DNA from 2 places in the Pseudomonas sp. S2_A05 genome. Region 1 is predicted to be linked to the other one. Evidence: predicted binding sites of a transcription regulator. Region 1 holds the regulator's gene; the other holds the start of a gene.
The links. Region 1 encodes FliA, which starts transcription of late flagellar genes. Its sites were predicted from a motif close to CTAAAGTTTNNNNNNNNNNNGCCGNTAA; they were not measured.
Positions count from the first base shown of each region.

Region 2: the regulator FliA is predicted to act here: its motif matches at 3,822-3,849, upstream of AB4O12_RS07960 (methyl-accepting chemotaxis protein).

Region 1 covers NZ_CP162775.1:461,159-467,307, forward strand. The annotation lists gene fleN (flagellar synthesis regulator FleN) at 1-633, shown strand, start outside; gene fliA (RNA polymerase sigma factor FliA) at 630-1,370, shown strand; gene AB4O12_RS02175 (chemotaxis response regulator CheY) at 1,538-1,909, shown strand; gene AB4O12_RS02180 (protein phosphatase CheZ) at 1,928-2,716, shown strand; gene AB4O12_RS02185 (chemotaxis protein CheA) at 2,770-5,055, shown strand; gene AB4O12_RS02190 (protein-glutamate methylesterase/protein-glutamine glutaminase) at 5,105-6,149, shown strand, end outside.
Region 2 covers NZ_CP162775.1:1,711,685-1,717,833, forward strand. The annotation lists gene AB4O12_RS07945 (alpha/beta fold hydrolase) at 1-558, opposite strand, end outside; gene AB4O12_RS07950 (YqaA family protein) at 645-1,079, opposite strand; gene AB4O12_RS07955 (DUF411 domain-containing protein) at 1,079-1,525, opposite strand; gene AB4O12_RS07960 (methyl-accepting chemotaxis protein) at 1,766-3,757, opposite strand; gene AB4O12_RS07965 (hypothetical protein) at 4,111-4,638, shown strand; gene AB4O12_RS07970 (GNAT family N-acetyltransferase) at 4,684-5,619, opposite strand; gene AB4O12_RS07975 (phenylacetate--CoA ligase family protein) at 5,588-6,149, opposite strand, start outside.

The sequences.
Region 1 (6,149 bases):
ATCGAAGGCCGTTGCGAACTGCGCGACGTGCTGTTGCAAGGCCCGGGCGGGATTCGCATCGTGCCGGCGGCCTCCGGCACGCAGAGCATGGTGCACCTGAGCCCGGCGCAACACGCCGGCCTGATCCAGGCGTTCAGCGACATCGGCGACAATCTCGACGTGCTGGTGATCGACACCGCTGCGGGTATTGGTGACTCGGTAGTCAGTTTCGTTCGTGCCGCGCAAGAGGTGTTGCTGGTGGTCTGCGACGAGCCGACTTCGATCACCGACGCTTACGCGCTGATCAAGTTGCTCAACCGCGACTACGGCATGAACCGCTTCCGCGTGCTGGCCAACATGGCGCAGAGCCCGCAAGAAGGGCGCAACCTGTTCGCCAAGTTGACCAAGGTCACGGATCGCTTCCTCGACGTCGCCCTACAATACGTCGGCGCCGTGCCATACGACGAAAGCGTGCGCAAGGCAGTGCAGAAGCAGCGCGCCGTCTACGAAGCCTTTCCCCGTTCCAAGTGCGCACTGGCCTTCAAGGCCATCGCCCAGAAGGTCGATACCTGGCCGCTGCCCGCCAACCCGCGCGGGCATCTGGAATTTTTCGTCGAGCGTCTCGTGCAGCAAACCGCAGGGCCTGTGATATGACCGCCAGTGGCATGAATCTTTACAAAAAGTCGGCGCGTGACGCGCAATACGAATTGATCGAGCGCTACGCGCCGCTGGTCAAGCGCATTGCCTATCACTTGCTGGCGCGCCTGCCGGCCAGCGTGCAGGTCGAAGACCTGATCCAGGCCGGGATGATCGGGTTGCTGGAAGTCTCGACCAAATACGACGCCAGCAAAGGCGCCAGTTTCGAAACGTACGCGGGCATTCGAATCCGCGGCGCGATGCTCGATGAAGTGCGCAAAGGGGATTGGGCACCACGCTCGGTTCACCGTAATACCAGGATGGTCAGCGACGCGATTCGCTCGATTGAAGCTAAAACCGGCCGTGACGCTAAAGATCACGAGGTTGCGGCCGAACTCCAATTGAGTCTCGACGATTACTACGGGATTCTGAATGACACCTTGGGCAGTCGCCTGTTCAGTTTCGACGACCTGTTGCAGGACGGCGAACACGAAGGGCTGCACGAGGATGGCGCGAGTGCTCATATGGAGCCGTCACGCGATCTGGAAGATGAACGCTTCCAGGCGGCGCTGGCGGACGCGATTGCCAATTTGCCGGAGCGTGAGCGACTGGTGTTGGCGCTGTACTACGACGAAGAGCTGAACCTCAAGGAAATCGGTGAAGTCCTTGGCGTCAGTGAATCGCGGGTCAGCCAGTTACACAGCCAGTGCGCGGCCCGTCTGCGGGGGCGTTTGGGGGAGTGGCGAGCGCGCTGAAGGCAGTGTGGGGACACTGCGAAACGAGGCTGGTGCGGTGATGAACGGCGCCGGTCTCGATCCGTTGTGCTCCAGACAAACTTTAAGTGCTGCGCCGATTGATTGAAGTGGCGCGTCCAGGTGCTGGGCGCGTTTAAGACTGCTTGGAGGTCGAATTGAACAAAGACATGAAAATCCTCATCGTTGATGACTTCTCAACGATGCGGCGGATCATCAAGAACCTGCTGCGCGATCTTGGGTTCACCAACACCGTCGAGGCCGACGATGGCACCACTGCCATTCCGGTGCTCAACAGCGGCAGCATCGACTTTCTGGTAACGGACTGGAACATGCCGGGCATGACCGGTATCGACCTGCTGCGTCACGTGCGCGCCGATGAAAAACTCAAGCACCTCCCGGTGTTGATGGTGACTGCTGAAGCCAAGCGCGAGCAGATCATCGAGGCCGCTCAGGCCGGTGTGAACGGTTACGTAGTCAAACCTTTCACGGCTCAGGCGTTGAAAGACAAAATCGAGAAGATTTTCGAACGCATCGGCTGATGAATGCGCGGGGGAGCTATGGAGCATAACGAATCATCACAGGGCGATTTCGAATCGACCCTGAAAAAACACGCGGTCGAACTGGTCGAGAGCCTTGAAAAAGGCAAGTTCGGCGACGCGGTGCAACTGATCCATGAGCTCAATCAGACCCGTGACCGCGGCCTGTATCAGGAAGTGGGCAAGCTCACACGTGAACTGCACAGTGCGATCGTCAATTTCCAGATCGATCCGCACATGCCGCAGGCCGAGGAAGTGTCGCAAATCACCGACGCCACCGAACGCCTGGGCTATGTGGTCAAGCTGACGGAAGCCGCGGCCAACCGCACCATGGATCTGGTGGAAAGCGCCACCCCGGTGGTCAACAGTCTGGCTGATGAAGCGCAGACGTTGAGCGCCGATTGGGGCCGCTTCATGCGTCGCGAGGTCGGGGCTGAAGAGTTCCGTGAACTGGCGCGCCGGGTCGACGGTTTTCTGTCACGCAGCAGCACGGACAACCGTGCGGTGTCGAGCAACCTCAACGACATCCTGCTGGCTCAGGATTACCAGGACCTCACAGGTCAAGTGATCAAGCGTGTGACCCAACTGGTCACCGAAGTCGAAAGCAATCTGCTCAAACTCGTGCTCATGGCCAGTCAGGTCGACCGCTTTGCGGGCATCGAACATGACCGCGCCGCAATGCTTGCTGAAAAAGATCCACAAAAACATCTCTCGCAGGGTGAAGGTCCGCAGATTCATGCCGATAAACGAGAAGACGTTGTGTCCGGTCAGGACGATGTGGACGATTTGTTATCCAGCCTTGGATTCTAGAGTTTCGGAATTCGGGTTTTTTGGGTTTTTAGACCTGTAGGAGCACCCCATTAATGAGCTTCGGCGCCGATGAAGAGATCCTTCAGGATTTCCTGGTTGAGGCCGGCGAGATTCTTGAGCAACTGTCCGAACAACTGGTCGAGCTGGAAAGCCGCCCGGATGATGCAGATCTGCTCAATGCAATTTTTCGCGGTTTCCACACTGTAAAAGGGGGCGCCGGCTTCCTTCAGCTCAATGAGCTGGTGGAGTGCTGTCACATCGCCGAAAACGTGTTCGACATCCTGCGCAAGGGTGAGCGTCGCGTTGATGCAGAACTGATGGACGTGGTGCTCGAAGCACTGGACGCAGTGAACAGCATGTTCAGCGAAGTCCGTGAGCGTGCACCGATCACCGCTGCCACGCCGGAACTGTTGGCCGCGCTGGCGCGTCTGGCCGAACCGCAATCGGCGGATGAAGCCCCGGCTTCGCCGGTTGCCGAGATGATCGAAGACCTGGTTGTTGAAAGCGACTCCTCGGAGGACATCACCGATAACGAATTCGAACAACTGCTGGACTCGCTGAATGCCGTCAAGGCCCAGGCTGAGGCTCCGGCCGCTGCTGTGGCGCCCGCGCCGGTTGCCGACACGGCGGCCAGCGATGAAATCACCGACGCCGAATTTGAATCGCTGCTCGATCAGCTGCACGGCAAGGGCCAGTTTGCTGTCGATGCGGTCGCTCCGGCGGCACCAGCAGCGCCGGCTGCTCCGGCCGCGCCTGCTGCTGGCGACAGCTCGGACATCACCGACGACGAATTCGAAGCCTTGCTCGATCAGTTGCACGGCAAGGGCAACTTCGCCGTTGACGCGCTGGAATCGGCCATCGCTTCGGCCCCGTCAGCACCTGCTGCACCGGCAGCCGCTGCGGCCGGCAGTGACCTGATCAGCGATCACGAATTCGAATCGCTGCTCGACGAACTGCACGGCAAAGGCAAGTTTGACGCCAGCGCTGCGACTGCCGGCTCCGTGTCGAGCGTCGCCACGCCAGCGGCGAAAGCTCCGGCTGCCGCTGCTGCGCCGAAGCCTGCCGCCAAGCCTGAACCGAAAGCCGAGGCGCCGAAACCGGCCGCCGCTGCTGCACCGGCTCCGGCCCGCGCGCCAGCTGCTGCCCCGGCAGAAAAGCCGGCCAGCGAAGCGGAAACCACCGTGCGCGTCGACACCGCGCGGCTCGACGAGATCATGAACATGGTCGGCGAGCTGGTGCTGGTGCGTAACCGTCTGGTGCGTCTGGGCCTCAACAGCGGCGACGAAGCCATGTCCAAGGCCGTGTCGAACCTCGACGTGGTCACCGCTGACCTGCAGACCGCCGTGATGAAAACGCGGATGCAGCCGATCAAGAAGGTCTTCGGGCGCTTCCCGCGTCTGGTTCGCGACCTCGCACGTCAGCTCAAGAAAGAGATCAACCTGGAACTGGTGGGCGAAGAAACCGACCTCGACAAAAACCTTGTCGAGGCCCTCGCCGACCCGCTGGTCCACTTGGTGCGCAACGCCGTCGACCACGGCATCGAGTCGCCGGAAGAACGCGAAGCATCGGGCAAGGCCCGTGGCGGTCGCGTGGTGCTGGCGGCCGAGCAGGAAGGCGACCATATCCTGCTGTCGATCTCCGACGACGGCAAAGGCATGGACCCGAACGTCCTGCGTTCGATCGCGGTAAAACGCGGTGTGATGGACAAGGACGCCGCCGATCGCCTGAGCGATACCGAGTGCTACAACCTGATTTTCGCTCCGGGTTTCTCGACCAAGACCGAAATCTCCGACGTGTCCGGCCGTGGTGTCGGCATGGACGTGGTGAAGACCAAGATTTCCCAGCTCAACGGTTCGATCAACATCTACTCGACCAAGGGCCAGGGTTCTAAGATCGTCATCAAGGTGCCGCTGACCCTGGCGATCATGCCGACGCTGATGGTCATGCTGGGCAATCAGGCGTTCGCGTTCCCGCTGGTCAACGTCAACGAAATCTTCCACCTCGACCTGTCGACCACCAATGTCGTCGACGGTCAGGAAGTGGTGATCGTGCGCGACAAGGCGCTGCCATTGTTCTACCTCAAGCGCTGGCTGGTCAGCTCCGCCGCTCACGAAGAGCAGCGCGAAGGCCATGTGGTGATTCTTTCGGTGGGCACTCAGCGGATCGGCTTCGTCGTCGATCAACTGGTCGGCCAGGAAGAAGTGGTCATCAAGCCATTGGGCAAAATGCTCCAGGGAACTCCGGGCATGTCCGGCGCCACCATCACCGGTGACGGCCGCATTGCGCTGATTCTCGATGTTCCAAGCATGCTCAAGCGTTACGCCACAAAGCGTATTTGAATCCGGGGCGGCGGCGCGATGACGCGCCGCTGCACCTAATGGAGTGTTTATGGCAGTCAAAGTCCTGGTGGTGGACGATTCGGGTTTTTTCCGCCGCCGCGTCTCGGAAATTCTTTCGGCGGATCCGAGCATCCAGGTGGTCGGTACGGCCACCAACGGTAAAGAGGCGATCGATCAGGCCATGGCCCTCAAGCCTGACGTGATCACCATGGACTACGAGATGCCGATGATGGACGGCATCACGGCAGTGCGGCACATCATGCAGCGCTGCCCGACCCCGGTGTTGATGTTCTCCTCGCTGACGCATGAAGGCGCGCGGGTAACCCTCGATGCGCTGGACGCCGGCGCGGTGGATTTCCTGCCGAAGAATTTCGAAGACATCTCGCGCAACCCCGAGAAGGTCAAGCAGCTGCTGTGCGAGAAAGTCCACAGCATCTCGCGCAGCAATCGTCGTTTCAGTGCCTACAGCGCGCCGGCTCCCGCCGCTGCGCCAGCGCCGACGCCTGCTCCGGCAGCGTCGAGCTACGGCAGCCACACGAGCCACAGCAGCCCTGTCCCGGCACGTCCGGCACCTGCGCCAGCGCCTGCTCGCGCATCCGCTGCCAGCGCTTCGTCGCCGGCACCGAAACGCAAAGCCTACAAACTGGTTGCCATCGGCACTTCGACTGGTGGCCCGGTTGCGCTGCAACGCGTACTGACGCAATTGCCGGCGAACTTCCCGGCGCCGATCGTGCTGATCCAGCACATGCCGGCGGCGTTCACCAAAGCGTTTGCCGAACGCCTCGACAAGCTCTGCCGTATCAGCGTCAAGGAAGCCGAGGATGGCGACATCCTGCGTCCGGGCCTGGCGCTGCTGGCGCCGGGTGGCAAGCAGATGATGATCGACGGCCGTGGCGCGGTGAAGATTTTGCCGGGTGACGAGCGTCTGAATTACAAGCCGTGCGTGGATATCACTTTCGGTTCTGCTGCCAAGTCCTACGGCGACAAAGTTCTGGCAGTCGTGCTGACCGGCATGGGCGCCGACGGCCGCGAAGGCGCGCGTCTGCTCAAGCAGGGCGGCAGTTCGGTGTGGGCGCAGGACGAAGCAAGCTGCG
Region 2 (6,149 bases), 1.3 Mb from region 1:
GAGGGCTTTCCAGTCTTCCAGACCGATCGGGTTGACCATTGCCAGTTGATCGACCTGCTCAGGGAACAGCAGCGCATAACGGGTGGCGAGCATGCCGCCGGTGGAGTGGCCGAGCACAGTGGCTTTCTGAATGCCCAACGCCTTGAGCAATTGCTGGGTGTTGGTCGCCAGTTGCTGGAAGCTGTACTGATAGTGCTCAGGTTTGCTGGAGGTGCAGAAACCGATCTGGTCCGGCGCGATCACACGGTAGCCGGCGTCGCTCAATGCCTTGATCGAACTGTCCCAGGTCGCTGCGCAGAAATTCTTGCCGTGCATCAGCACCACGGTGCGGCCGTTGGCCTTGCCATTGGCGGCGACGTCCATGTAACCCATTTGCAGTTTCTGGCCCTGGGATTCGAAGGCGAAGTGTTTAAGCGTGTAGGGGTATTGGAAGCCTTGCAGCTCCGGGCCGTAGGCAGGCCCTTCGGCGGGGGCGGTTTCAGTGGCTGCGTGCGCCATTAATGGCAAGGCAGCGCTGAGGACGAGGCCGGGCAGCCAGCGGGAAAGCGTGACGGACATAAGCACAAACTCCTTGAAAATTGGCCGACTCTGGAAGGTCGGGATTACGCCGACGTTAAACAAAGGCAATCACAGGAAGGGTTGGTTCAACCGAGCCAGCCAAGTGTCAGCAGGGCCAGCACGCCATAGCGCGCGCCTTTGGCCAGGGTGACGATCAACAGAAAGCGCCCGAGCGGTTCGCGCATGACGCCGGCAATCAAGGTCAGCGGATCGCCAATCACCGGCAGCCAACTGAGCAGCAGCGACCAATGTCCATAACGCTCGTAGTGCTTGCGCGCCTTGGCCATATGCCCAGGGCTGACCGGAAACCAGCGTCGATCCTGAAACCGCTCGATGCCACGGCCCAGCCACCAGTTGATCAGCGAGCCGAGTACGTTGCCCAGCGTCGCCACCGCAAGCAAACCCCACAGCCAGTAACGCTCGCTGACGATCAAACCGACCAGCAGCGCCTCGGATTGCAATGGCAACAACGTCGCCGCACCAAACGCAGCAAAGAACAGGCCGAAGTAAGCCGCACCCATCAACGGGCCGGGTAGTCCGCCACCACCACGTCGGCGCCGTCCTTCTTCAGACCGATCACTTGGTACGCATCGCTCATGCCGTCCATTTCCATGCCCGGCGAGCCCATCGGCATGCCTGGCGCTGCCACACCCAGCAGATCGTCGCGCTTGCTCAACGCAAGCACCTGATCGGCCGGCACATGGCCTTCGACGAATTTGCCATTGATGATCGCCGTGTGGCAGGACGCCAGACGCGGTGGTACGCCGTGCTGCTGTTTGAAGCTGCTCATGTCGCTTTCGACGTGATCTTCGACTTTGAAGCCATTGGCTTCGAGATGGCTGATCCACTTTTTGCAGCAGCCGCAATTGGCATCGCGGTGCACTTCGATCGGGATCAGTTCGGCGGCTTGCGCCAGGGAGGAGATGAACAGGGCGCTCAGGGCGAGCAGACGCAGTTGGCTTCGCATGGGAATGGGCTCTCGACTCGGTGAAGGTCAGCAAGAGCGCATTTTGACCGGTTTTTCCATCCCGGCATCAACTGAGTGTTTCCAGTTGCTACAAGACAGCCGAACCAATGTGGGAGCGAGCCTGCTCGCGAATGCGGTTGACCAGCCGCAGATACAGTGACTGAAAAATCGCTTTCGCGAGCAGGCTCGCTCCCACAGGGGATTGGTGTAAAGGCCAAAATCCCCGTGGTCGCGGTTGGCTCAAATAACCTTGAACCGCCCCATGATCGCGCTCACGCGGCTATTGGCTTCGAGCAACTGGCGGGTATTCAGCTCGCTGGCCTGGCCGCTCTGCACCAGTTCATCGACCATGTGGCGAATCTGCACCATGCTGCGGTTGATCTCTTCGGTCACTGCGCTTTGCTGTTCGGCGGCGGTGGCGATCTGCGTGCTGAGGCTGTTGATATGGCTGACCGAACCGGCCATTTCGTCCAGCCCCGAGTTGACTCGGGCGGTGGCGTCAGCAGCGGACTGGCAACTGGCCTGGGTGTTTTCCATGGCGCTGACCGACGAACTCACGCCTTGGGTCAGACGGGTCAACATTTCGTTGATTTCCGAGGTGCTGGCCTGAGTGCGGGCGGCGAGGGCGCGGACTTCATCCGCCACCACCGCAAAGCCGCGACCCTGTTCACCGGCCCGGGCCGCTTCAATCGCGGCGTTGAGGGCGAGCAGATTGGTCTGGCCGGCAATCGCGCCGATGACGCCGAGGATTTCGGTGATGCGCTGGGCGTCCTGCTGCATGTTTTCAACTTTGTGTGTAGCGCTGGCCACTTCGTCGATCAGCGCGACCACGCTGTTGGTCGCTTCACCCACCACGACGCGCGAGCGGTCTGCGTTCTCATTGGCACGCTGGGTGAATGCAGCGGTTTCAGCGGCGTTTTGCGCGACGCTTTCAGCAGTCGAGCTCATTTCGTTGATGGCGGTGACGGTCTGATCGGTTTCCGAAGCGTGACGCAGCAGAATCTGGCCGGTATGTGCCGAGGTGCGCTGCAGGTTGTCGAGGCTGGAAGCCATGGCGCCGGTGGCCTGGGTGACTTCGCCGATCATGTTCTGCAGATAGGCGATGAAGGTGTTGACCGAGTGACCGATGGCGCCCAGTTCGTCTTCGGCGCGAATGGTGATTCGGCGGGTCAGATCGGCGTCTCCGCTGGACAGCGAGTCAATGTTGGCCTTCAGCGCTTTCATGCGCAGCACCAGCTTACGAATCGCGTAAACCTGCAACAGCACCAGCAGGATCACCAGCGGAATCTGGATCAGGCTGAGGCTATGGAGCACGTCATCGCGCTGGGCAGTGAGCATCTTGGTCGGCAGGGCGGTGGCGAGGAACCACGGTGTGCCCTCGATAGGGCGCATGAAGAAGGTGGCATCTTCACCGTTGTTATCGAACTCGACGCGTTGCGCTGTATCGCGATTCTGCAGGCCGGTCTTGATCTGATTGACGAAGGTCGAGCTGGCCGCCAGTTCGCTGATGTTTTTCAGCACGATCGGGCCGCTGATGCGCGAGCTGTTGCTGATGATCTTGCCGTCCGCCTCGACGATGAGCATTTCGGCGTTGAGGTCTTTTTCCTTGCGCGCCACCAGGTCGTTGAAGAAGCCCAGGGTCACGTCGATGGTCGAAACGCCCCAGGCGCTGCCGTTCTTGTAGATCGCCATGGCGCAGTTGGTGCGCGGCTCGGCACTGGCGTCGTCTTTATAGGCAGCGGCCCACGCGCACTGGCCGCGCGGAGTGGCCATGCCGCCCTTGTGCCAGCTCTGGTCGTAATAGTTTGGCGCCGCATCGCTGTTCCAGAACGTGTTGACCTTGAGTTGGCCAGAGGCGTCACGGTGCCAGAAAGTGCTGAATTTGTTACGCCCGGCTTCGCGCTGGCCCGGCAACGGCCAGATACCGCCGCCAAAGACTTTCAGTTCGCCATACTGATCCACCAGCCCTGGCAGCACCACGTCGATGGCGGCGCTGTCGAGCAGCGGGATAGTCTGGGTGATGCTGCGTTGCTGCGCCTGGACCTTGTTCAGTTCGCCCTGGATCTGCACGGCGACTTCGGCGATGCGGTTGAGCACGACCTTCTCTTCGGTATCGCGCAGGGTCGGTGCCACCAGTTGGCTGATGCCGACCACGGTCAGTACGGACAACAGCAGGATGAACAGAATCAGAAACAGCGTGTAGCGAGCCTGAATAGTGCGCAGTGCGGGCATGGAACTGATCCTTGAGCGGCTTTTTTGTTGGAGGGCAGGAATAAAACAGGGCGGGTATCACAGCGTATCGTCGTTGCGGGCCGAAGCTTTAGGTGCTTGCGCGCCGAAACAACGCTGGGCGATGACCGGTTGGTATCGGGATGGGTACAAACCCCCGGATCGCCACGTTTGTTACATCAAGATGACGGCTCTGAACCAATGTTTACGGGATGCAGGCTTGTGTCACGAATGTACGAGATTTGTAAAAAAGCGCACAAAAGACTTGGTGCGATCAGGCGCATCGGCCGATACTCGCGCCCATTCAATTGGTTGGAACAAGGACATTTCATGCTCACCGCACAAGGAATCCTCGCATGACGATCGGCTATACCGGCGCCTGGGAAAGCAAGGCAGGCGTAATGGTCCGTGATACCGGCGCGAAAAAGCAGGTTTCGCAGAGCGTCAAAGTGCAGCAGATGCTGACGCGGGTCGGCAACGATCCGAATGCGCTGAATGTGGCGGAGATGGATAAGCAGGGTTTGCGCAAGCAGATCAAGGGCTTCGACCCGGCCAACGTTTCCGTCAAGCAGTTGGGCAACCTCAGCGAATTCCTGCGCGGGCGCGGCCTGATTTCCGAGATCACCTCGATCACTTTGCTCAATGCCGGCGACAAATTCGACCGCTTCGGCGTGCAGAAAGACCCGGAGGCGAAGTTCAACGCGCTGGAATATTTCGCCACTCAGCTCGATGCCATCCAGACCAACAGTCTCAATGGCAATTACTACGGCAAGAGCCTGATCCCCGAATTCAAGAAAGCCATTTACGTCCTGCAGAATCTCAAGACCTATGGCGAAGGCAATGCGGCAGTTCCGTCCGACAAAGGCCTGAAGGCAAAGGCGTAACGTCTGCTGATGATGCCCGCTCATCCGTGTGCGGGCTCATGCTGTTTACGCCGCCGGCACGGCTTTCCGAGTGATGTGACGTTGTGCCTGGTCATGCAACTGCTGCATGTGCGGACAATGCAATGTCAGCCTGCGCGTGCGGTAGCCACGATGAAACAGCGCCAGCCATCCCCCTCGATTATCCTGTGCAGGCGCCAGGCCGGTGAAAGCAAAACCGATGGCGTTGAGGCTGTGCAGATCCACGGCAAACTGTCGCGAAAGCTGTAGACGAATCGAAACCAGCCAATGCCCGGGCAGTGATCGCAACTGGTCGAGCAGTTCCGGATTGAGTTTTTCCAGCCACATTTCATGGCGGCTGCCGTGCTGCTGGACCTGAACCGAAGCTCCGCGCCAGCGTCCTGCATCAGCCCCGACGCCGAACACAGCGCTCAGACGCTCCATCAAGGGGCGGCAACTGGCTGGCCATGCCTGTTCTGGCAATGGCCGTTGATAGCCATCGATAGCACGTACACCCAACACGATCGACTCGGTTTTTTTGCAGCCAAAGGGTGAGCGGACATAGTCCGGCAACAATCCAGTGTTGTGAAAACCGAGGTTGATAGCCATGCGTTGGGTGTAAGGGTGATGGGTGACCTGTTTGATCGAGACGCTGCGACAACCCAACGCCTGCGCATGAGTCAGCAGTTGTCCGCCCAGCCGCGTGGCAATGTTCTTTCCACGGGTATCGGGATGTACGACGCTCAAGGCCAGTTCGGCATCGTGCGAGCTTTCGCTTTGCCGATACAAAGTGGCATGACCAAGAATCCGCTCACCCTCCACTGCAACCAGTGAATGCCAGCGTTTGTCGGCGTGGTTCTGATTGATCAGGCAGGGCATGTAAACGTCGGTTTGCACGTAATGATCACCGTAGACCTCGCGAAACAGCTGGCTGACGGCCTTGGCGTCGGTGTCACGGTAATTGCGCAGAATCAACGACTCCATCACGCACCTCCCGCTCTTCCTGGTCATAGCAGCGCAAGTCGACGATCCGCAGGCTTTTCCCTGCGCGAGGATGGCGCGCCAAGTCCTCAAACCGGCAACTCTTGATGCGCAGCTCCAATAACCGCTCAGCCCGCAGTTGCGCGATCGGCGGGTACAGTTCGATCAAGCGGGCCTCAAGTTTCTCGTCGATGAGCGCCGATCGTTCGATGACTGCGTATTTCAACGTCAAGACATCAGCGCTGTTGGCTTGTTCGATCAGCAATTGCCAATCGTCGCTGCCAGTAATGCTCCGTACGCTTTCGCTGATTTCATCGGTCATCAGCGACAGAATGCCGACCCGCACCCGCTGGCTATTGCCGCTGCGTCCTCTCAGGGCGAATTTGCGTCGTGCAGTGCCCGGCGGTTCGCGCCAGCACGCTAGATCTCCGACGGGATAGCGGATCAGCGGCATCAAGCGGCGATGCAGATTGGTCAATACGAGCAGACCGGTTTGATTGCAGGCCTCGATCGTTGCGCCGCTGTGCTGATCG